3 regions of the Paenarthrobacter sp. YAF11_1 genome follow, and region 2 is predicted to be linked to each of the others. Evidence: riboswitches for the same ligand, from Rfam matches in the RefSeq annotation. Region 2 holds a riboswitch; each other region holds the start of a gene.
What was found. A riboswitch is a leader RNA that binds a small molecule or an ion and turns the genes downstream of it on or off. The one in region 2 is predicted to bind S-adenosylmethionine.
Positions count from the first base shown of each region.

Region 1: linked by a shared signal. The riboswitch ahead of metX (homoserine O-acetyltransferase MetX) and the one ahead of AB4Y77_RS16875 (hypothetical protein) in region 2 are both predicted to bind S-adenosylmethionine.
Region 3: linked by a shared signal. The riboswitch ahead of AB4Y77_RS01155 (aminotransferase class V-fold PLP-dependent enzyme) and the one ahead of AB4Y77_RS16875 (hypothetical protein) in region 2 are both predicted to bind S-adenosylmethionine.

Region 1 is NZ_JBFRDF010000003.1:411,752-418,852, reverse strand. It holds gene AB4Y77_RS07310 (winged helix DNA-binding domain-containing protein) at 1-25, shown strand, start outside; gene AB4Y77_RS07305 (hypothetical protein) at 101-598, shown strand; gene metX (homoserine O-acetyltransferase MetX) at 621-1,742, opposite strand; SAM riboswitch class IV at 1,758-1,874, opposite strand; gene AB4Y77_RS07295 (bifunctional o-acetylhomoserine/o-acetylserine sulfhydrylase) at 2,059-3,399, opposite strand; gene AB4Y77_RS07290 (VOC family protein) at 3,601-4,239, shown strand; gene AB4Y77_RS07285 (CPBP family intramembrane glutamic endopeptidase) at 4,379-5,152, opposite strand; gene AB4Y77_RS07280 (histidine phosphatase family protein) at 5,215-5,895, shown strand; gene AB4Y77_RS07275 (DeoR/GlpR family DNA-binding transcription regulator) at 5,920-6,711, opposite strand; gene AB4Y77_RS07270 (class II fructose-bisphosphate aldolase) at 6,736-7,101, opposite strand, start outside.
Region 2 is NZ_JBFRDF010000011.1:87,035-94,135, forward strand. It holds gene AB4Y77_RS16865 (helix-turn-helix domain-containing protein) at 1-42, opposite strand, end outside; gene AB4Y77_RS16870 (sodium:solute symporter) at 309-1,844, shown strand; SAM riboswitch class IV at 2,048-2,167, shown strand; gene AB4Y77_RS16875 (hypothetical protein) at 2,184-2,492, shown strand; gene AB4Y77_RS16880 (hypothetical protein) at 2,489-2,686, opposite strand; gene AB4Y77_RS16885 (VIT1/CCC1 transporter family protein) at 2,920-4,092, shown strand; gene AB4Y77_RS16890 (matrixin family metalloprotease) at 4,176-5,075, shown strand; gene AB4Y77_RS16895 (matrixin family metalloprotease) at 5,185-6,147, shown strand; gene AB4Y77_RS16900 (LOG family protein) at 6,155-7,101, opposite strand, start outside.
Region 3 is NZ_JBFRDF010000001.1:237,809-244,909, reverse strand. It holds gene AB4Y77_RS01165 (metal-dependent transcriptional regulator) at 1-61, opposite strand, end outside; gene AB4Y77_RS01160 (class I SAM-dependent methyltransferase) at 71-895, opposite strand; gene AB4Y77_RS01155 (aminotransferase class V-fold PLP-dependent enzyme) at 968-2,377, opposite strand; SAM riboswitch class IV at 2,410-2,523, opposite strand; gene hisN (histidinol-phosphatase) at 2,708-3,520, opposite strand; gene rsgA (ribosome small subunit-dependent GTPase A) at 3,575-4,690, opposite strand; gene aroA (3-phosphoshikimate 1-carboxyvinyltransferase) at 4,693-6,063, opposite strand; gene AB4Y77_RS01135 (DoxX family membrane protein) at 6,070-6,585, opposite strand; gene AB4Y77_RS01130 (sigma-70 family RNA polymerase sigma factor) at 6,780-7,101, shown strand, end outside.

The sequences.
Region 1 (7,101 bases), on a different contig from region 2:
GGGCATGGAGGCCAAGCTCCTCTGAAGCGCTCACTGCAGGCGCCGGAGTTCACGCCGCACGACCGGGCTAAGCTGGGATAAGACCTAGGAGGCCTGCACTGTGAACAATCTGATCTTCTGGATCATCGTCTGCTCGTGGCTGATTCCGCTCGGGATCCGCATGTACAACCGATCCCGCGCGCGCCGGATCCAGAACGGAACCTTCCGCGGCCCCGGCTATCCCCCGCAGCAGAACCTGCCCGGCCCTGGCTATCCGGCGCAGAATTACCCGCCGCAGAACTACCCTGCGCAGGATTACCGGGGACAGGACCAGCCTGGACAGGGTTACCCGAGTCAGGGTTACCCCGGGCAGAACTACCCCTCGCAGGGCTACCCGGGCTACCCATCCGGGCCCACCGTCATCCGCCCTGTGGATGACGAACCGCAGTCCGGGCCGCCGTCGAACTCTTCATCCCCCACGCCTTTCCCGGCCAACAACGGATCTGAGCCGCAAGGCTACCGCGCCCGCAAGCTGGCAGAACTGGACGCAAAGTTCAGCAACGGGGAGATCGCCATGGAGGATTACATGAAGCAGCGCGGCGACATCATGAACGGCTGACGCCGTTGAACGAACGTGGCGCTTAGGCGAAAAACGCGTCCTGGAGCTGGGCTGAGAGCTGGCCGATTTCCGTCAGGAACCCGTCGTGGCCGATCGGCGCCTCAATGACGTGGACCGGAACATCACCCGGCAGGGCTGCCGCCAATTCCCGGGATTGGGCCGGGAAATACAAGCGGTCGCTGTCCACCGCTGCCACGAAGAACTCCGCAGTGGCGCGTGACAATGCTGCCTCCAGCGATCCACGGCCGCGTGCGACGTCGTGGGACATCAGGGCTTCGGTGATGGCGATATAGCTGTTGGCATCAAATCGTCGGACGAGCTTTGTTCCCTGGTGGTCCAGGTAGCTCTCCACCTGATAGCGGCCACGCTCCCCCAGGACCGCAGCGGCCAGTGGTGTCTCCTGGTGCTGGGCTTCCCGGCCAAAGCGGAAATCCAATTCCAGCGCCGAGCGGTAGGTGATGTGGGCGATGCGCCGGGCCAGGGCGAGTCCGTGTTCGGGGGCCGTGCCACCGTAGTAATCGCCGTTGTTGAAGTTCGGGTCCTGACGAATGGCCAGGGTTTGGGCCTGTGCAAAGGCGATCTGCTCGGCCGTGCTGTAGGCACCCACGGATATCACGGCGCAGCGTTTCACCCGCTCCGGGAAAGTCGCTGCCCATTCCAAGGCGCGGGCGCCGCCCATCGACCCGCCCAACACTGCGTGCCAGGCCTCGATTCCCAGGGCTTCGGCCAGGCGCGCCTCAGCCTCGGTGCTGTCGCGCAGGGTGACCAAGGGGAACCGCGAGCCCCAAGGACGGCCATCCGGCGCCTCCGAGGACGGTCCGGTGCTGCCGTAGCAGCCGCCCACGATGTTGATGGAGATGACAAAGAACCTGTTGGTGTCGATGGTGGCACCGGGGCCTACCAGCTGCTCCCACCATCCCTCTTCGTCCGTGGCTCCCCGGGCAACGTGCGTGCTCCCTGTGAGGGCATGCTGGATGAGCACGGCATTGGAGGCATCGGCGTTCAGCTGCCCCCAGGTCTCATAAGCGAGGACGACGTCGGGAAGGAATCCGCCGGCTTCAAGGTCCAGCGACCCAATGGCGGCGTACTTGACGGTGCCGTCTTCTTCTCCGGATTTTGGAAGGGCTGTAGCAGTAATGGTCATTCCTTTGACACCTTAACCTCGCGCTTGCCCGTCGCCTTGCGTGCGAACAGGCCAGGTCTTCACCCGGGGCACCCCACCGCGGAGGAGGGTTGCCGGCCAGCAAGCCGGGGCTATGTGCTGGCACTCATGACCTAATACGAAGAGTCTAGGAAATACAGGGCGGTTATGGCGAAGAATGTGACATCAGTGTGACGGTTTAGGGCGTTTTCGTTCAGGAAGCAGCACTCCGGAATGCCACCCGGCGAATAATCGTCGGTCCGGGTGGCATCCAGGAACAGTGCCAGGTGCGGTCGGGCCGCTGCTTTCGGGGCTGGGTTCAGGCTCCCTTGGCGGCCCGGAACCCGGCTTCGAGGTCGGCGATGATGTCATCCACGTGCTCAATCCCCACGGACAAACGCACCAGGCCGGGGTTCACGCCGGCCACCAACTGCTGTTCAACCGTCAGCTGGCTGTGCGTAGTGGACGCCGGGTGGATGACCAGCGAGCGGACATCGCCGATGTTGGCAACATGCGAGTGCAGTTCCAGTCCGTCCACGAAGCGCTTGCCCGCTTCAACGCCGCCCTTGATGTTGAAGGCAACAATGGCGCCGGTGCCCTGTGGACCGTACTTCCGGCCACGGTCGTACCACGGGCTGGACGGCAGGCCGGCATAGGCGACCGATTCGACGTCGTCGTGGGCTTCCAGCCACTCGGCCACCTTGGTGGCGTTGGCTACGTGACGTTCGACGCGCAAGCTCAACGTCTCCAGCCCCTGGGCGATCAGGAAAGCATTGAACGGGGACACAGCGGAGCCGAGGTCGCGAAGAAGCTGGACCCGCGCCTTCAGGACGTAGGAAAGATTGGCGCCGAGCGCACCGTCCTTGCCAAGATCGCGGGCGTACACCAGGCCGTTGTAGCTCGGGTCAGGGGTATTGAAACCCGGGAAGCGTTCCGGGTCCTGGCCGAAGTCGAAGTTGCCGGAGTCCACAATCACGCCGGCAATGGCAGACCCATGCCCGCCAAGGTACTTGGTGGCAGAGTGGACCACGATGTCGGCGCCCCACTCGATGGGACGGATGAGGTAGGGAGTGGACAGTGTGTTGTCCACGATAAGTGGCACACCGGCCTCGTGGGCAGTGCGGGCGACGCCCTCGATGTCCAGTACGTCCTGGCGCGGGTTGGAAACTACCTCGCCGAAAAACAGCTTGGTGTTCGGCTGGACGGCGTCCCGCCACTGGTCCAGATTGTCCGGGTCTTCCACGAATGTCACCGAGATGCCGAACTTCTTCAGGGTGTGCGCCAGCAGGTTGTAGGTACCGCCGTACAGGCTGGGGCTCGCCACGATGTGGTCGCCGGCCTCCGCGATGTTGAGGATCGCGAAGGTCTCCGCGGCCTGGCCAGAGCTCAGCAGGAGGGCACCCAAGCCGCCTTCCAGGCTCGCGACCCGCTGCTCCACGGCATCCTGCGTCGGGTTGCCGATCCGGGTGTAGATGGGCGCGAGCTCGGCCAGGGCGAACCGGTTGGCTGCGCTCTCGGCACTGGGGAACACGAAGGACGTGGTCTGGTAGATCGGCAGTGCCCGGGCTCCGGTGGCAGAGTCAGGCTCCTGACCTGCGTGGATCTGGCGGGTTTCGAAAGACCATCCTTGGGACATGGAGTTCTCCTGTTCGTGGCGCATGGATTCTGTGGAAACGTGCTGCATGTGAGCTGGGGCCAGTCTAGGAAGTGTCCGGAGGCTTAGACAGCTTTGTGACGCCGGTGGAATCTTTCGGACTTTCAGCGTCCCTGCATGACGCCACACGGCACCGGTTATACACATCCCACCTTAGTTAGGCTTGACTTAGCTGAGACCCCGATCACAAAGTGCCAAGATGAAGCCATGCGCATGGATCACGTCTCTTACGCCTGTGAACGAGATGGCCTTTTGGCCACTACCGAACGAATTTCCGCGGCACTGGGAGTGGACGCTGTCCGGGGCGGAGTGCACCCGCGCTTCGGCACCCGGAACATGATCATTCCCCTTGCGGATAACAAGTACCTGGAAGTGGTGGAGGTCCTGGACCACCCCGCTTCCGACAAAGCACCCTTTGGCCAAGCAGTTCGTGCCCGCTCTGCCGCCGGTGGTGGCTGGATGGGCTGGTGCGTCGCTGTTGACGACCTGGCACCGTTCGAGGACCGCCTTGGCCGCTCAGCTGTTCCGGGCAACCGCAAGTTCCCTGACGGCCGCGAACTGGTGTGGCAGCAGATCGGTATCCTGGGCTTGATCGCAGATCCCCAGGTCCCGTACCTGCTCAAGTGGGAGGGCGACCCTTCACTCCACCCGTCCAGGATCTATGAAAGCGACGTCAAGATGTCCAGCCTCACCATTGCGGGCTCGGCGGAACGTGTCACCGAATGGCTCGGAGAGCCGGTGGAAAAGCCGCTTGAGGACGTCGCTGTCCAGTGGATGGCACCGCACGGCACTCCGGGAATCATGTCAGTAACTTTCGAAACCGCCTCAGGAGCCGTCACCATCTGACCATCCCGTCCATCCGGGCAAGTCCCGGCACCGGTCACCACTGTCCGGTAAAACTTCGGCCGCCATCAGCGGGTGCCAATGACGTCACCCACCGATGGCGGCCGGATATTTTTAAGCGCCCGTTGCCGTTGACGGCCGGCTACCCCAGTCCCATCGCCTTGCCGAACAGGCTGAAGCCGACGAACGCCACGATGTCCAGCAACGCGTGGGCAATCACCAAGGGCATGACCCGCTTGGTCTTGGTATAGATCCAGGCGAACACCAAACCCATGACCACGTTGCCGATGAACGGCCCAAAGCCCTGGTACAGGTGGTAACTCCCCCGCAGGACGGCGCTGACCAGAATGGCCACAGGCATGCTCCAACCGAACTTGCCGAAACGGTCCATGAGGTACCCCACCACGATCACTTCTTCCACGATCGCGTGCCGCATGGCCGAGAGGATGAGCACCGGCACGGTCCACCAGTAGGCGTCCAGGCCGCTGGGGACAATCGCCGTGGTGATGCCGAGGGCCCGACCGGCTGCATAGAGTCCCAGTGAGGGAATTCCGATCAGGGCGGCAAGTCCCACACCGTGGAGCAGGTCCTTGCCCGGCCGGGCAAAGTTGAAGCCGAGCCGGGCGAACGCCGAGCCGTTGTCGCCTTCGCGGTTTGCCTGGAGATGCGAGGACAGGAAGTAGAACACCAGAGCCACAGGCACCAGGGCGAAGATGATGTCCAGCAGTTGGTAGGTGAGGTCAAAGTACTCGCGGGTGCTTTGGGACCGGTTCAAGGTGGAGGTGGCGTCGGCCAAGGGAGCCCGCGTCATCTTGTCCAGGAGTTGCACCACGGAATAAACGGCCGACTGGCCCAAGGACAGGCCCAGCACAATAAGTACTTCGGCGCGCAGCCGTCGGCGGGAAGCAAGGAACATGTACCTATCTTGCCCGCAGTTCCTGCCACTTTGCCGGGAACCGCGCACCTATGCTTGGTGGGATGGGTGCCCCAGCGAGAATTTTCATGATCCGGCACGGCCAGTCCGCCGCGAACGCCGACACGTCCATCTACAACCGTGTCCCGGACTACCGGATCCCATTGACGGACCTCGGTGTGGAGCAAGCCCGCGTTGCCGGTGAAGACCTTCGCCGCAAGCTCGACGGGCAACAAGTCTGCGTCTACGTTTCACCGTATTTGCGGGCGTACCAGACCTTGGAGGCGTTGAATCTGGGCTCGCTGATAGAACGGGTCATTGAGGAACCCCGGCTTCGTGAGCAGGACTGGGCCAACTTCCAGATTGCCGGGGAAATCGAGGATCAAAAGGAGCTCCGCAACCTCTATGGCCACTTCTTTTACCGGTTCCGCGAGGGTGAATCCGGTTCCGATGTGTACGACCGCGTGTCGTCTTTCATGGAGACGCTGTACCGCCACTGGCAAAAGCCCACGTATGCGCCGAACGCTCTCCTGGTGACGCACGGACTGACCATGCGCCTGTTCTGCATGCGCTGGTTCCATTGGACGGTTGAGTACTTCGAATCCCTCAACAACCCGGACAACGCTGAGTTGCGCACACTGATCAGGAACGACGACGGCCAATACAGCCTCGATTCACCGTTCAGCCAGTGGGTGCCCAGGGATGTTGACGATTCGGTGCTGCACGCGCCCAGGATGCGGTTCTAGCCGGCGCACCCAGCTTGCCGGTGGCTAGCCGGCTGATGCGACGATGACTTCGGTGCCCTTGGCTTCGAAGGCGGCCTTGTCCTCGGCGCTGATCCCGGCATCGGTGATCAGGTGCCTGAAGTCGTAACCGGCCATGGCAGCGAAGGAGCGGCGGCCCACTTTGGAGGAGTCAGCCACCACGTAGGACTCCGTGGCGCGGCGTGCCATCACTGTGTTGACCATGGCTTCGCCTTCGTCGGTGATGGTGGGACCGAGGTCCGGGTCCACGCCATTGACGCCGATGAACGCAATGTCCAAAGCTACTTTCTGCATGATGACGTCCGTGTAAGGGCCTACGAGCTCGTAGGAGCGCGGATTCAGGATGCCACCGGTGACCATGATCTTGATGTTGGGCCGTACTGCCAGTTGCGAGGCGATGTTGATGGCGTTGGTCACCACCGTCAGCGTGGGCCTGTTGGACGGGGCGTTGAGGTCTTCGCGGGTGGAGAGCAACTGGGCCAGAGCGGTGTTGGTGGTGCCACCGCTGAGGCCGATCACAGCACCGGGTCGGATCAGTGCGGACGCAGCCTGGGCAATGTCCTGCTTGGCCTGGGCGTGGTCGTCGCGGTTGTAGCGTCCCGGGAGGTCGTAGGCCACCGATCCTGTGGTGGCGCCACCCCGGGTCCGGCTGAGCAATCTCTGCTTGGCGAGGCTGTCCAGGTCCCGTCGGGCCGTGGCTGGTGACACACCCAGACGCGTCACGATGTCCTCGACTTCCACATGGCCGGACTCGGCCAGGAGATCGAGGATGGCGGTCAGCCGATCGGTGCGGGTCATGACGAGCCTTTCGCGGGTTCGGAGCTATTTCGCTTTGGCGAACAGCGTCAGCATACGTGCGGACTCCAGCACAAGGGCATCCCGGCCGGCCTTGATGTACTTCCGGGAATCCACCACTGCAGGGTTGGCATCGAGGTACTCACGGACGGCGCGGGTAAAGAACCCGTTCAAATGTGTGGATACGTTGATTTTAGTCATACCCGCGCCGATAGCGGCTACGAGCATCTCGTCTGTGACGCCTGAGGAGCCGTGCAGGACCAGCGGTTTTGCCACAGCGGTCTTCAGCCGGGTGATCAGGTGCAGGTCCAACGCAGCGCTTCGTTCCGTCATGGCGTGGGAGGAACCAACGGCCACGGCGAGCGCATCCACGCCAGTGGCTTCAACAAACTC
Region 2 (7,101 bases):
GGCAACGGGAACATTGCTCGGTTCAACGGGGAGAGCCTTCATTCACGAACCTTTCAGGCCTGTCATGTGGCCCTGTCATTGGAGCAATAGTAGCCGGGAGACAGGCCAACACGACCAGAATCCGCGGAACCATGACCAAAGCACCTTGACTGTTACTCCGATCACAACATATCCTCATAGGCAACAAGTGTTGTCTGTGAGGCACACAACACCTCCCCAATCTCCAACCATCAGCACAGAGACTTCGACGCTTCGCAGGAGTATCGTCGAAAACCCCAACCTCCGTGCATCAGCTCCAAGGACCGTTCATGGAATCTTCGGCTATTAACATCGCAATCGTGGTGGTGTACCTGCTCGCCATGCTGGCATTCGGCTGGTGGGGCAAGTCCCGCACCAAGAACAACAGCGACTTCCTGGTGGCCGGCCGCCGCCTGGGACCGTTCCTTTACACCGGCACCATGGCCGCTGTGGTCCTCGGTGGCGCTTCCACCGTGGGCGGCGTCGGCCTCGGCTACAAGTTCGGCATCTCCGGCATGTGGCTGGTGGTGGCCATCGGATCAGGCGTGCTGCTGCTCAGCCTCCTGTTCGCCGGCACCATCCAGCGCCTGAAGATCTACACGGTCTCCCAGATGCTGAGCCTTCGCTACGGCAGCAGGGCCACACAGACCTCAGGCATCGTCATGCTGGCGTACACGCTCATGCTCTGCGCTACGTCCACCGGCGCCTACGCCACCATCTTCGTGGTGCTCTTCGACTGGGAACGCTGGCTGGCCATCGCCGTTGGCGGCGCGATCGTCCTGGTGTACTCCACCATTGGCGGCATGTGGTCCATCACCTTGGCCGACCAGGTCCAGTTCATCATCAAGACTGTCGGCATCTTCTTCCTCATGCTCCCGTTCGTCCTGAACGCTGCCGGCGGCATGGACGGCATCCGTGAGCGCCTCGACGACACCTTCTTCCAGATCGATGGCATCGGCGCCCAGACCATCATCACGTATTTCGTGGTCTACACGCTGGGCCTGCTGATCGGCCAGGACATCTGGCAGCGCGTCTTCACCGCCAAGACCCCCACGGTTGCCCGTTGGGGTGGCGCCACGGCCGGTGTCTACTGCATTCTCTACGGCATCGCCGGCGCCCTGATCGGCCTGGCTGCCCGCGTGGCCTTGCCGGATATCGATGTCGCCAACCTCGGCAAGGACGTTGTCTACGCAGAGGTAGCCACCCACATCCTGCCCGTCGGCATCGGCGGCCTGGTCATGGCCGCGGCTGTCGCAGCCATGATGTCCACCGCTTCCGGCGCCCTGATTGCCGCAGCAACGGTGGCACGTGCGGACGTTGTCCCGTTCGTGGCCAGCTGGTTCGGAAAGACCATCAACACCGATGACAGCGAAAACCCCGAGCACGACGTCAAGGCAAACCGCTACTGGGTTCTTGGACTCGGCATCGTAGCAGTTCTGATTTCCATGGCAGCACAGGACGTGGTGGTAGCCCTCACCATCGCTTACGACATCCTGGTAGGCGGCCTCCTGGTCGCAATTCTGGGCGGCTTGGTGTGGAAGCGCGGCACGGGCATCGCCGCTGCGTGGTCCATGGCAGTGGGATCGGTGTTGACTCTGACGCTGCTGATCCTCTTCGCCGTGGGTGTCATTCCGAGTGCGGACGGCGTCTACGCCAACGAACCGATCTACTTCGGCCTCGCTGCCTCGTTCATCGCCTACGTCGTGATTTCACTGCTCACCCCGCCAACGGATCCCGCCGTCCGCGCGGCCTGGGACAAGCGCGTTGCAGGTGCCGTCTCTGAGGAACTCCCGCCTGAGGCCCACCCGGTCAGCAGCCACAAGTAACGCAACAAGCAACAGAGCAACGTTCGACGGCGGCGCCTCCCCTTTCCGGGGCGGCGCCGCCCTTGTTTTATGCCCGCCGTTGTTTTGCCTCCGGGAACTGGGCGTTGCGTGGCCCGCTTTGCGCCCTAAAGCCCCGCCAAAGCACGCAGAGCAGGCCTCACAACGGGAGGGGGTTGGGGTGCTGTGGGGTAGGGTGGTCCCAGCTTCAAGAGATGTGGTGCCAAGCTCCGACTGGCCACACACCAACCCCATGTTCACGGGTGGTTCGGATGAGGAAGCGGCCCGTCCCGGACCAGAGACAACCGAGCGGGCAAGAGCACTCCCCCAAGGAGCAGTCCCTTGCCATACCAAGGCGATACCACCCCGGCACCAAGCAGTCCGGCACCAAGCACCCCGGCACCAACAGCCACGCCCACAGTTACGGTGATTCCCGCCGTCGACCTTTTCATGGGCACGGTCACCATCACCGCGAAGGCCGGAACCCGGCGGTTTGGACATCCCCAGCCGCACCTGATCGCGCAAGCGTTGGCCCGGGCCGTCCGTCCGACGCGCTGGTGTGAGTCGTCCAAGACACTCACGGTGACTGTTGCCGCCGTCGGCGAACGCGAGGGTGTGCGGCAGCACTACACCCTCACCCGGGAGGACTAAGCCTGGATTTCCTCGTCCTCGTCGCGGAATTCTTCGGTTTCATCGATCGGGACCACGCGTTCGTCGTCCTCCGGGGCGTCCACTTCTTCCACCCAGGCCTCGTCCACTTCCTGGTCCTCTGCGTAGTCGTAGGCCGGATCCGACTCGATGGTTGCCCGGTCCGGGTGCTTGGCGTGTGATTCGGTGGTGTCCATGCTGCAACCTCCGTCTCGTGGGCTGCYCAAAGCCCAGTTGAACGTGTGCGGGGAGGGCCCCCGCCCCTGTCCTTCCATCTGAGCACCGGCTCAGTCGAGGGTCAAGGACGGCCGGAAATTACGGTGCACCGAACATTCCAGCTAAGGAATACCAGCCAAAAATCCGCGCGGATAAGCGGTAGTGTGGGGCGTGCAATGGGGCCGCAACTACCCCACCCAGCACAGGAGAGAAAGTGCAACAGCACCAGGAATCCCCCGGTTCGTCGAGCCCCGCTCCGGACCCCACCCCGGAATCGGCAGCCCCCGAAAACGACGTAACGCAACCGCCGCCGCCCTCGCACGCCGACATCCGCCGGTGGCGTCAGTACCTCGCCGATGAGCGTGCCGAGGCCGCCGTGTACCGCGAACTCGCCCAGAGACGCGACGGCGAAGAACGCCAAATCCTGCTGGCCCTTGCCGAAGCCGAAGGCCGTCACGAGGCCCACTGGCTCAAGCTCCTGGGTGAGCACGCCGGAATGCCCAAGGCCGCATCATCCCGAAGCCAGTTCCTGGGCTTCCTGGCCCGCAACTTCGGGTCCGTCTTTGTGCTGGCCCTGGCCCAACGAGCAGAGGGCCGCTCCCCCTACGGCACCGAACCCGCGGCAACAGCTGCCATGGTGGCTGACGAACAGATCCACGAAGAGGTGGTCAGGGGACTGGCCACCCGCGGCCGGAACCGGCTTTCCGGTACTTTCCGTGCCGCGGTCTTTGGCGCCAACGACGGTTTGGTGAGCAACCTGTCGCTGGTCATGGGCATGGCTGCCACCGGCGTACCCAGTCCGGTGGTGCTGATGAGCGGTGTGGCAGGTCTTTTGGCCGGCGCACTGTCCATGGGCGCCGGCGAGTACGTCTCGGTCCGCTCCCAGCGGGAACTGCTCAATGCGACCCTGCCAACCCAAGCCACCCTCACGGCTGCACCGTCGTTGGACATCGAGCACAACGAATTGGTGCTGGTGTACCTCGCCCGCGGCATGACGCGCGAAGCCGCTGAGCATCGCGCCGCAGAGCGCATGGGCGTGTTCAGCTGCGACTGCGATCCCAGCCTCTCCTTGCAGCCTGAGAAACCTGCTACCGACGAGCACGAATCCGTCGGCTCCGCGTGGGGCGCCGCGGTGTCCAGCTTCTGCTTCTTCGCTTCCGGTGCGGTCGTTCCCATCCTGCCCTTTATCTTCGGCATGACGGGCTTTGCCGCCTTGATGGTGGCCGGTGTCCTGGTGGGCATCGCGCTTCTGGCGACCGGCGCCGTCGTGGGCTTGTTGTCCGGAACGTCGCCGCTGAGCCGCGGACTGCGCCAGCTCGCGATCGGCCTGGGAGCTGCGGCCGCCACCTACGGGCTGGGCCTGGTGTTCGGGGCAACCATCATCTAGTTTGGACGGCTCCCCCGCAGCCCGTAATGTTGGTTCGTCCTCCGCGCTGCCCCGCGTGACCAGGGCGTGAGGAATGGAGAACCGTGGACTCGGAGCGGGAAACGCGTGCGCCCAAGCACCGGCGTGCCGGGACGGCCTGGCGCATTCTCCGCGGCGTGCTGATGGCCGGAATTGCCGCTGTGGTGGCAGTGCTGGTCAGCGGATTCCTGCATGGAGACCCACGGATCACCGCCCTTTTCCCGGGTGTGAGCGTCCCAGGTGCCGCGCAGGACGGGCACCCCGGGCAGAAGCAAACGGCGCCTGCACGTGCAGCAGACGCCCCGCCGCCCGGAGTTGAGGAGGCGGACGCCCCGTTGGCCTCGCCGAAGGCGCCGGAAACTACCAACGGTTCGTATAAGTTCCTGGCCACCAACGACGACGGCACTCCGGTGGGGTACTCGCCATGCCGGCCGCTGCACTACGTGGTGAACAACGCTTCCGCGCCGGAGGGTTCCGATGCACTGTTGGAGACAGCGATCGCCAATGTCTCCGCCGCTTCAGGGATCCAGTTCGTCAACGACGGCACCACCGACGAATTGCCGGTAGACCGGCGGGAGCCATACCAGCCGGCCAAGTACGGCGACCGGTGGGCGCCCTTGCTGATTTCGTGGACCACGCCAGAGGCCGCTCCGGCTTTGGCGGACAAAGTCATTGGCACCGGCGGCAGCACCATGTACTCACTCAACAACGGACCCAAAAGCTACATCACGGGCAGCCTGGAGCTGGACACCCCGCAGGTCTCCGAACTGCTCGCTGACCCCGAAGGCGCCGACTACGTCCTGGCGGTCATGCAGCACGAATTGGGGCACGTCATGGGTTTGGACCATGTGGAAGATCCGGTCCAGCTGATGTACCCGGAGATTGGCGCCCCTGACGGTCTTGCGGCCGGCGACCTGACCGGACTGCACCTCCTTGCCTCGGCCCCCTGCCGCGAGGATATCTAAGAGCCCGTTCAGTCCGCCATGGACTCCCGGCGGTACCGGACTTATGCTGTCGGGAACGGCCGACGACGGCGCCCCACCTCCCGTCGCAGCCTCCACGTCAGGGGGTTCCATGGAACCTTACGGGTCGCCCGAGTGGCAGGACCCCGATCCTTCCCGCCCCCATGATCCTCCGCATGGCCCCTACCGGCCCGAGGGAACGCTGGCACCGCCGGTCCGGCAACCGGCCACGCCACGGCCGCCCGTCAAGCACAGCAGCACCGCCGCCATCCTGTTCTTCCTGGGCATCCTCGCATTGGTGTGCGCGGGGGCGTATTTCAGCGGCGACCTGCAGCGGTTCCTGTACGGCTCCTCCGCCACGCAAAGCCAGGCACCCCGGCCCGGGTTGGTGCCGTTCGGGCAGCGCCAAGACCCTCTGCCCGGTCTGGAAGAAGCCGACGCGCCACTGGGAACTCCGGCACCGGTGAACCGGACCAGTACCTCGTACAAGTTCCTCGCCGTGAAGGAGGACGGAACGCCCCTGGCTTACTCCCCGTGCAGGCCCATCCACTACGTGGTGAACGCGGATCTCGGGGATCCGTCCTGGCAGCCATTGGTGGACGAGGCCATTCGCCAAGCCAGCGTCGCCACCGGATTGAAGTTCGTCTACGACGGCCCCAGTTCCGAGGTCCCGTCCACCAACAGGCAGGGATACCAGCCCGCCAGATACGGTGACCGGTGGGCGCCCGTGCTGATCGCGTGGAGCACTCCGGAGCAGGTACCGCGCCTGACGGGCCAAACCGTGGGCTTGGGTGGCAGTTCCTCGATTGGCCTGAGCGATGGCTACAAGGCCTATGTCACCGGAACCGTGTCCCTGGACGCCCCACAGTTCGCCGGCATCGTGGACACCTCCGAGGGCAAGGAGATCGGGGTAGCGGTGATCATGCACGAGCTGGGACACCTGTTGGGCCTTGACCACGTGGACGACCCCCGGCAACTGATGTTTGACCAGGCTTCCTGGGTCCGGCAGTACGCTGCAGGCGACAGGACCGGCTTGGCCCAACTCGGCTCGGGCCCCTGCAGCAAAGACTTCTAGCTGTGCCTCACGCGTGAGTGGAGACCACTGCGAGCGCTTCCTCCACGGTGTCCACCAGGAAGATCTTCTCCTCCATCGGTTTTCCCGCGGCGAGGCTCTGCAGCATCGGCCAGGCTGGGAGTGTCCGTTCCCAGTGTTCACGTCCCACCAGCACCATGGGACTGATGGTTTCGGGTGCTCCGTAGTAGTTCTCGCAGGCGTCCTGGAAGATCTCCTGCACTGTGCCTGCGGCGCCCGGAAGGAAGACGATCCCGCCGGTGCACAGTTCCAGCAGGATGGCTTCCCGGACGGCATTGGCGAAGTATTTGGCAATGTGTGTGGCGAACAGGTTCGGTGGCTCGTGGCCGTAGAACCAGGTGGGGATCCCGAGTGTCGCGGTGCCCTCCGGACAGCGTTCGACGACGGCGGCTGCTTGCCGCGCCCAGGTCGTCACCGAGGGCCTGAACCCCGGTACTCCGGCGAGGGTTTCCAGCGCGGCTGCAGCATCGGCGTCGGACGTTCCGCTCAGGTAGGCGCCCATGTTGGCTGCTTCCATGGCCCCGGGTCCGCCGCCGGTGGCGACAGCGAATCCTGATTGGGCGAGCAGCCGGCCCAGCCGTGCGGCGTCGGCGAAGTCGCTGGTCCCGCGCTGGGCGGCGTGTCCACCCATGACACCCACTGTTTTTGTGCCGGAGAGTGCTCCGTGGTCCAGGAGTTCGTCCAGGGCGTCGCCGATTGCGTGGTCGTGCAGGGCCGCGGCGAGGGTGGCATCCAGGCTTCCCCGCTGCCCGGGGAGGATGCTCCACTGGTAGACCCGGGCGTCGAGGGTTGTCTCGTACTCTGTGGAGGAGATGTCCGGGTAGAGTTCCGCTGCCGTGTACAGGCTGTTCCGGTAGGGGTCGAACGGCACGCCCTGCATCGTGGGAAAGATCAGCGCTCCACGGCGCCGCAGGCTCTCTTCCACACCCTCGTCGA
Region 3 (7,101 bases), on a different contig from region 2:
TATACGAGTAGATGACCTTGACGTAGTCCTCTATCGAGGAGGAGGGCGTACTGGTCTTCACACCCCAAGCCTACCGTGGCTGCACAGGGCGCATCTTGAACGCCCGCCAGGTCTGCGTCACGTAGGGCAGCGGAACGGTCTCTCCCGGTGCGTGCCCGAGGTGCTCGTAGAGGTACCACTCCAGGTTGCCCATGACCTTCGCCCGGGTGGCGTCGTTGGCGCGGAGATAGTAGCTTCGTGACTTAGTGAGCTCCATGATGTCTTCCGGCGTCGCGTCGTCCGCCCACCGGGTGAAGTGGCTCTCCAAGCCGGCAAATTCCGGTCCGATAAGTGGACGGAACCCGGGCTTGTGGACGTCCCCTGCATGCATGATGCGCGAGAGCCGATGAACCCAGGGCACATCGGTGTCCAACTGGTTCCAGACCAGTCCCAAGGTCCCGTGCGGCCGCAGGATACGGGCTATCTCGGAGCTCGCGGCAAGGGGATCGCACCAATGCCAGGCCTGGGCAACACTGACGACGTCGAATGCTGAGTCCGTCAGTCCCGTTGCTTCGGCCGTTCCCTCCAATGCGCGGACGTGTGGATGGGACTTCCGCAGTTGCTCCAGCATGTCGGTGGAAGGGTCGACGGCGGTAACGTCCAGCCCGCGCTCTACGAGGAGCGCAGTGAACTTGCCAGTGCCGGCTCCCAGATCCGCAGCGGCGGTGGCTCCTTGGGGAACCAGCCATTCCACGGAGCCCAGGGGATATCCGGGCCGAACGCGATCGTAATGCTCTCCGCCGTCTTGGAAGCTCTGGCCGAACTCGTTGCGACGGTCAGCGTGGAGCTTGGGACCACGTGGTCCGGCAGGTCCGGGAATGCCGGGCTGTCCGCTGGGGGCGGCCGGAGAACGCAATGCCACCAAAACTCCTTCACAGGGTCGCTGAAAGATACCCTACGAATTTACCGCAGCCGGGGTAAAGCGCGCTTAGTCAACGGTGCAGGGAGCAGCGCCTGCAGTGCCGGGCGTGTTGGGAGCCCACTCCGGGTAGGTTCGGTGGTCGTTGGCAGGTACCCAGCGGCCCTCGTCCACCACGTAGTCCCAGCCCAGTCCGTTGCGCTTGAGCCCTTCGATGCCTGCGAGCAGCCTCGTGGCGTCCTCCAACCGGGAGCCGACGCCAAAGCTGGCACGCAAGGACCCGGAGGGAAGTCCGAGTCGCTTGAGCAGTGGGTGGGCGCAGAAGCGTCCATCCCGGAGGCCAACTCCGTGCTCGGCGGCCAGATAAGCGGCCACCAATCCGGCGTCGAATCCTTCCACGGAGAAATTGACCACACCAATGGTGTCGTCGGAGTCAGTGAAGATCTGGTGCACAGTCACGCCGTCGATGGCTTCCAGGCCGTCCACCAGGTACGTGCGGATGGCGGCTTCGTGGGCGTGCCACGCGTCTTGGTCCAACCCGGCGAGGACCTGCGTGGCGCGGGCGAGGGTTGCGGCACCCAGGACATTGGGGGACCCGCCTTCATGGCGGGCAGGGCCCGTTGCCCAGCTCACGGAGTCCAGGCGGGCTTCACGGACGGCGCCGCCACCAGCCAGGTGGGGAGTCCCGGCGTCGAGCCAGTCCGGGCGGCCCACTACGACGCCTGCGCCGAAGGGGGCATAGAGCTTGTGGCCGGAGAACACGACGTAGTCAACATCGGCCTCCGTGATGTTGATCCGGCGGTGAGGTGCCAGCTGTGCGGCATCGACTACGATCCTGGCGCCGTATTCGTGCGCAAGTGCTGCGAGTTCGGCGATCGGCAGGATTTCACCTGTCACGTTGGAGGCACCCGTGACGGCGAGCAGGCTGACCCCGCCTTGGGCCAATTCGTCGCGAAGCTTGTCCACTGTGGCGGCCAAGGTGGAGGCCGCCACGACGCTGCGGTGCGGGACACCCTGCCAGGGAAGAAGGTTGGCGTGGTGTTCGATGTCCAGGTACAGGACTTCCCCGGAGAAGCGGCCGTCGATCTGCGGCAGGCAGCCAGCCAGTAGGTTCAGGGAGTCTGTGGTGTTTCGCGTAAAAATCACGGAATCGTCAGGACGCCCACCGACGAACTCACGGACAATGTTGCGCGAATTCTCGTAGACCGACGTGCTGATCTGGGAGGCAAAGCCCGCGCCGCGGTGAACGCTGGCGTAGTAAGGCAGGACCTCGTTGAGGTAGGCCGAGACGATGGTCAGGGCCGGAGCCGATGCTCCGTAGTCCAGATTGGCATAGCGGACGTGGCCGCCCTGGATCAGGGGTGCCTGCAGCTCAGCGCCAGTGACGGCGGCGAGTGGCCGTGCTGCTGCAGCTGCCTGTGACGGGGTTTCGCCGGCAAAGGACGGAATGATGTTTGAATCGAACGTGACTGTGCTCATGGGACCTCACTCAAGAGGGACCCCCATAGGGGGATCCGCGCTTGCCGCATCCGTTCCGGACCGGCCGGGTCGTCACCCGGGGCACCCCGCCGCGAATGGAGGGTTGCCGGCCAGCAAACCGGGGTTTAGCGCTGGCACTCGTGACCTGTAAAAAGGTTAGGGCACCCCCAGCGGCCCCTCCAAAGTCACTTCGCTTTGTTAAGCACTTTGTTACGCCGGGTTGTAAATCGCCGGTTTGGCGAAGAAAAAACGGCGGAGGCCTCCAAAAGGAGGCTTCCGCCGTCGAATATTCGCTGAAGAGCAGCTTGTGAACCGTGAAGGGAACCTGCGCTAGAGGAGGTCGTCCAGGTCTGGGTTGAGCCGTTTGAGGACTTCCGAGTGAAGGATGGAGTTGGTGGCCAGCGCGTTGCCGCCGAACGGACCGTCGTCGCCTTCCAAGGAAGTGAAGCGGCCACCGGCCTCCGTGACGATCGGGACGAGAGCTGCCATGTCGTACAGGTTCAGCTCAGGCTCGCACGCGATGTCCACTGCGCCCTCGGCCACCAGGCAGTATGACCAGAAATCGCCGTAGGCCCGGGTTCGCCAGACATCCTCGGTAAGCCCCAGGAACTCGTCCAGGTTCCCGCGTTCCTTCCACCCGGACAGGCTTGAGTAGGACAAGGAGGCATCGGACAACTGGGAAACGTTGGAGACCTTCAACCGGGTGGCAGCGGCAAGGGACCGGCCCATGTAGGCACCCATGTCCTTGGCAGCCCACCAGCGTTTGCCCAAGGCGGGTGCACTGACGACGCCGACCACGGGTTCGCCCTCATCAACCAGTGCGATCAATGTTGCCCACACCGGCACGCCCCTGACGAAGTTCTTGGTCCCATCGATGGGATCAATGATCCAACGGCGTGAGCCGTGTCCGCTGCTGCCAAACTCCTCGCCAAGGACAGCATCCCGGGGACGGGAACGGGAGAGCTGACCCCGGATGGCCTCCTCCGCTGCTTTGTCTGCGTCGGTGACAGGTGTGAGGTCTGGCTTGGTTTCGATCTTCAGGTCCAGAGCCTTGAAGCGGTCCATGGTCTGGGCATCGACAGAATCAGCGAGGACGTGGGCAAGGCGCAGGTCATCGTTGTAGGTGGAAACGGGATGGGTCATGCCACCAAACTATCCTGAAACGCGCGCTGCAGCGGGGACGTGAAGCCGCAACGATCAGTTGACCGTGCCCAGTTCCTTGGTCTCTTTTGCTTCCAGTCGGGGGTCGGCACCGAGCAAACGGCGCAATGAGGCCAACCGCGCTACCCCTGACGGTCCTGCATGGCCGTCGTTCACCCACGGATCCAGCCCGCAGTTGATGGCAGTGGCGTCGTGCTTGCAGCCCCGCTCACAGGCCTCCGTCCCGGGCTCAAGATCCGGAAACGAGTGCAGAATCCGGTCCGGGTCCACATGGGCAAGGCCAAAGGACCGGATACCGGGGGTATCGATGATCCAGCTGCCGGCCGGCGCGTCGACGAGCTTCAGGGCCAAAGCGGAGGAGGACGTATGCCGTCCACGTCCTGTCACAGCGTTAACGCCGCCGGTGGCCCGCTCCGCCCCTGTCAGCGCATTGACCATGGTGGACTTGCCCACGCCCGAGTGGCCGAGCATCACGGTGACCTTGCCGCCGAGGTGGGAGCGCAGTTGGGCAACGGCGTCCTTGTCCAACCGTGCGGACAGGCCGTCATCGGAGCGGGCGTCGATGCCGCCTGCTTCAGAGTCTGCCGTGCGGCTGATGATCACCGGGAAGTCCAGGCTGAGGTAGTTGGCAAGCAATTCCGCCGGATCCCTGACGTCCGCCTTGGTGATGAGCAGCAGCGGCTCAATGCCGGCGTCGTAGGCTGCCACCAAGGCACGGTCGATGAATCCGGTGCGCGGTTCGGGGTTGGCGGCTGCAACAACAATGACCAATTGGTGGGCGTTGGCCACTACCACCCGTTCGATGGGGTCGGTGTCGTCAGCACTGCGCCGCAGGAGGGTTCGTCGTTCTTCCACCCGGACCAGCCGCGCGAGCGTGTCCGGCGAGCCGGAGACGTCCCCCACCAACGCGACGAAGTCCCCGGGTACTACCGGGTTCCGCCGCAGTTCGCGGGCGCGCGCAGCGATGACGACGCGTGCGTTCGCGGAGTCCTCGTCCACAATCGCCCTGTAGCGTCCGCGGTCCACGGTGATGATCCGGCCGATCACGGCGTCGTCGTGGCTGGGTCTGTCCTTGGTCCGCGGCCTGGAACCTTTTTTGTTGGGTCGGATCCGGACGTCGGATTCATCCCAGGAGCGTGCATCACGGCCCATGGTCAGTTCTTGGCCCCATCCGCGCTGGAGATGGTTTCCACCATTCGAGCCCACATTTCCGGGAACTCCGGCATGGTCTTGGAGGTGGTGGCAATGTCTTCCACCCTGACGCCTTCCACGGCGAGGCCCAGGATGGCGCCGGCAGTGGCCATGCGGTGGTCGGCGTAGCTGTGGACCACGCCGGCGTGCAGTGCCGCGGGGCGGATGATGAGGCCATCGGCGGTCTCTTCGGCGTCACCGCCCAGGGAGTTGATTTCGGCAACGAGTGCCGCGAGCCGGTCTGTTTCGTGGCCTCGGAGGTGGGCAATCCCCGTCAGCCGCGAGGGGCCGGCGGCCAGGGCGCACAAGGCGGCAACGGTGGGTGCGAGTTCGCTGGTTTCGTCGAAGTCGGCGCCCTTGATGACCGGTCCACCGGTGACAGTGAGGGTCCCGTCTTCCATGGTGACGCTGGCTCCCATGGTGGCGAGGATGGTCCGCCACATATCGCCAACCTGGGTGGTGCCGGCCGGCCAATTGGTGACCCGTACCGTGCCCTGTGTCGCCAGGGCCGCGGCCAGGAAGGGACCGGCGTTGGAAAGGTCCTGCTCGATCCTCTGGTCAAAGGCGTTGATGGGTCCGGGGGAGACCCGCCAGTGGTTGGGTACTGAGTCATCCACACTGACGCCCACGCTGCGGAGGACCGCCACGGTCATGGTGATGTGGTCCAGGCTGGGTACGGGCTTGCCGACGTGCTCCAGGTGGAGGCCTTCGGTGAAACGGGCGCCGACCAGCAGCAGCGCGGACACGAACTGCGATGACGCGCTGGCATCGATCACTAAGTGGCCGCCCCGGACCTCGCCGGTGCCGTCCACTGTGAAGGGAAGGGCCGACGGCGTCCTGCCGCCTTCGGCTGCCACGGGGACTCCGAGGGCGGTCAACGCCTCGATGATGGTGCCCATGGGCCTGTTGCGGGCGTGGGGATCGCCGTCGAAGACGGTAGCTCCCTTGCGCAAGGCCGCCAGCGGAGGAACGAACCGCATGACGGTGCCGGCGAGGCCGCAGTCAATGGCTGTTCCGGCGCTTGGGGCAGCGGGATCCATCGGGGTGATCTCAAGGTCAGGGCCGTAGTCGCCGTCGCCAGGGACTTCCGTGACGGTGGCACCCAACTGCCGCAAAGCCTGGATCATGAGCGCGGAATCACGGGAATGCAGAGGAGCCCGCAGCCGCGAGGGACCATCCGCCAAAGCCGCCAGCACGAGGAACCGGTTGGTCAGCGACTTTGAACCAGGTACCGTCACCGTGGCGTCCACGGGCCCTTTGGCGTAGGGTGCCGGCCAGAGAGGCAGCTCTGCGGCTGTGGTTGATCCGGTGTTTGCGGCGGTGGTACCTGTCATGCTTCCTTATGCTCCAACTGCGTTGTCTACGGCCTTGCGTACTGCTTTGTCTGCCCGCTTGATTTGCTTGCCCGTCACCTTTTTGGCGTCGGCAGCCAAGTGCTCCGCACGCCAGGCAATGCTCGGGCGTCCGTCGGTATCAACCGAGGCAAGAAGGACCCCGCCGGTCAGCGAGATGTTCTTCAGCAGCTGGGCCTTGCGTGCGCTCCGCCCTTCTTTGGTGCTGATGTCCGCTGAACGCCATTCAACGTAGGAGTTCAACGCCGACGTCACAGCCAGCACCGTTGCGGCAAAACGGGTGAGCTTCCCGAGCCCAAGCAATGCGCCGGCCCCCAGCTGGGCACCTCCGAGGAGGCGCGCGAGGGTCTTCTCATCGGTGGTGAAAGGCAGGGACTCCGAAGCCCGTCGAAGGACGGGAGAGAGCTGCTTGGCGGTGTCGTCCGCGTTCCTGAGCTTGTCAAGACCTGCGACGACGAAGCTGGACGCGAGCATGGGCCGCGCGAGAAAACGGATAACAGACATGTCTTGCCTCCTGGATGGCTTGCCACACTATGTCAATGGTTTTGTGTTCAGGTGTTGTGTTCAAGGGGTGCAGTCTGCTCTAGTCTTGCACCTTTGCGGAATAATTACCCAGCGGCGGCCGTTGTGAACTAGTGGTGCGGTGGAGACCGGACTGCGGCAAAGGTGTTGCCGCCTTGGTGAACGGAGTTGATTTCTTGACTTTGGTTAAGGACCGTGTGGTTCTACCGGAGCGCGGGTATGGGACACAGCCGGATTCCCCGCAGCTGACAGTAGACTTGGCAACGATGAGCACCACGGAACCGGCCGCAGCGGCCATGTACCAGGCGGCCGGCGCGGAAGACGCAGTGGCCGCACCCGACGTCGACGTCGCTTCGGAGACTCCTGAGCAGCGGCGGGCGCGCTTCGAGCGCGACGCCATGCAATATGTGGATCAGCTGTATTCGGCAGCCATGAGGATGGCGCGAAACCCTTCGGATGCGGAGGACCTGGTTCAGGAGGCCTACACCAAGGCATTTT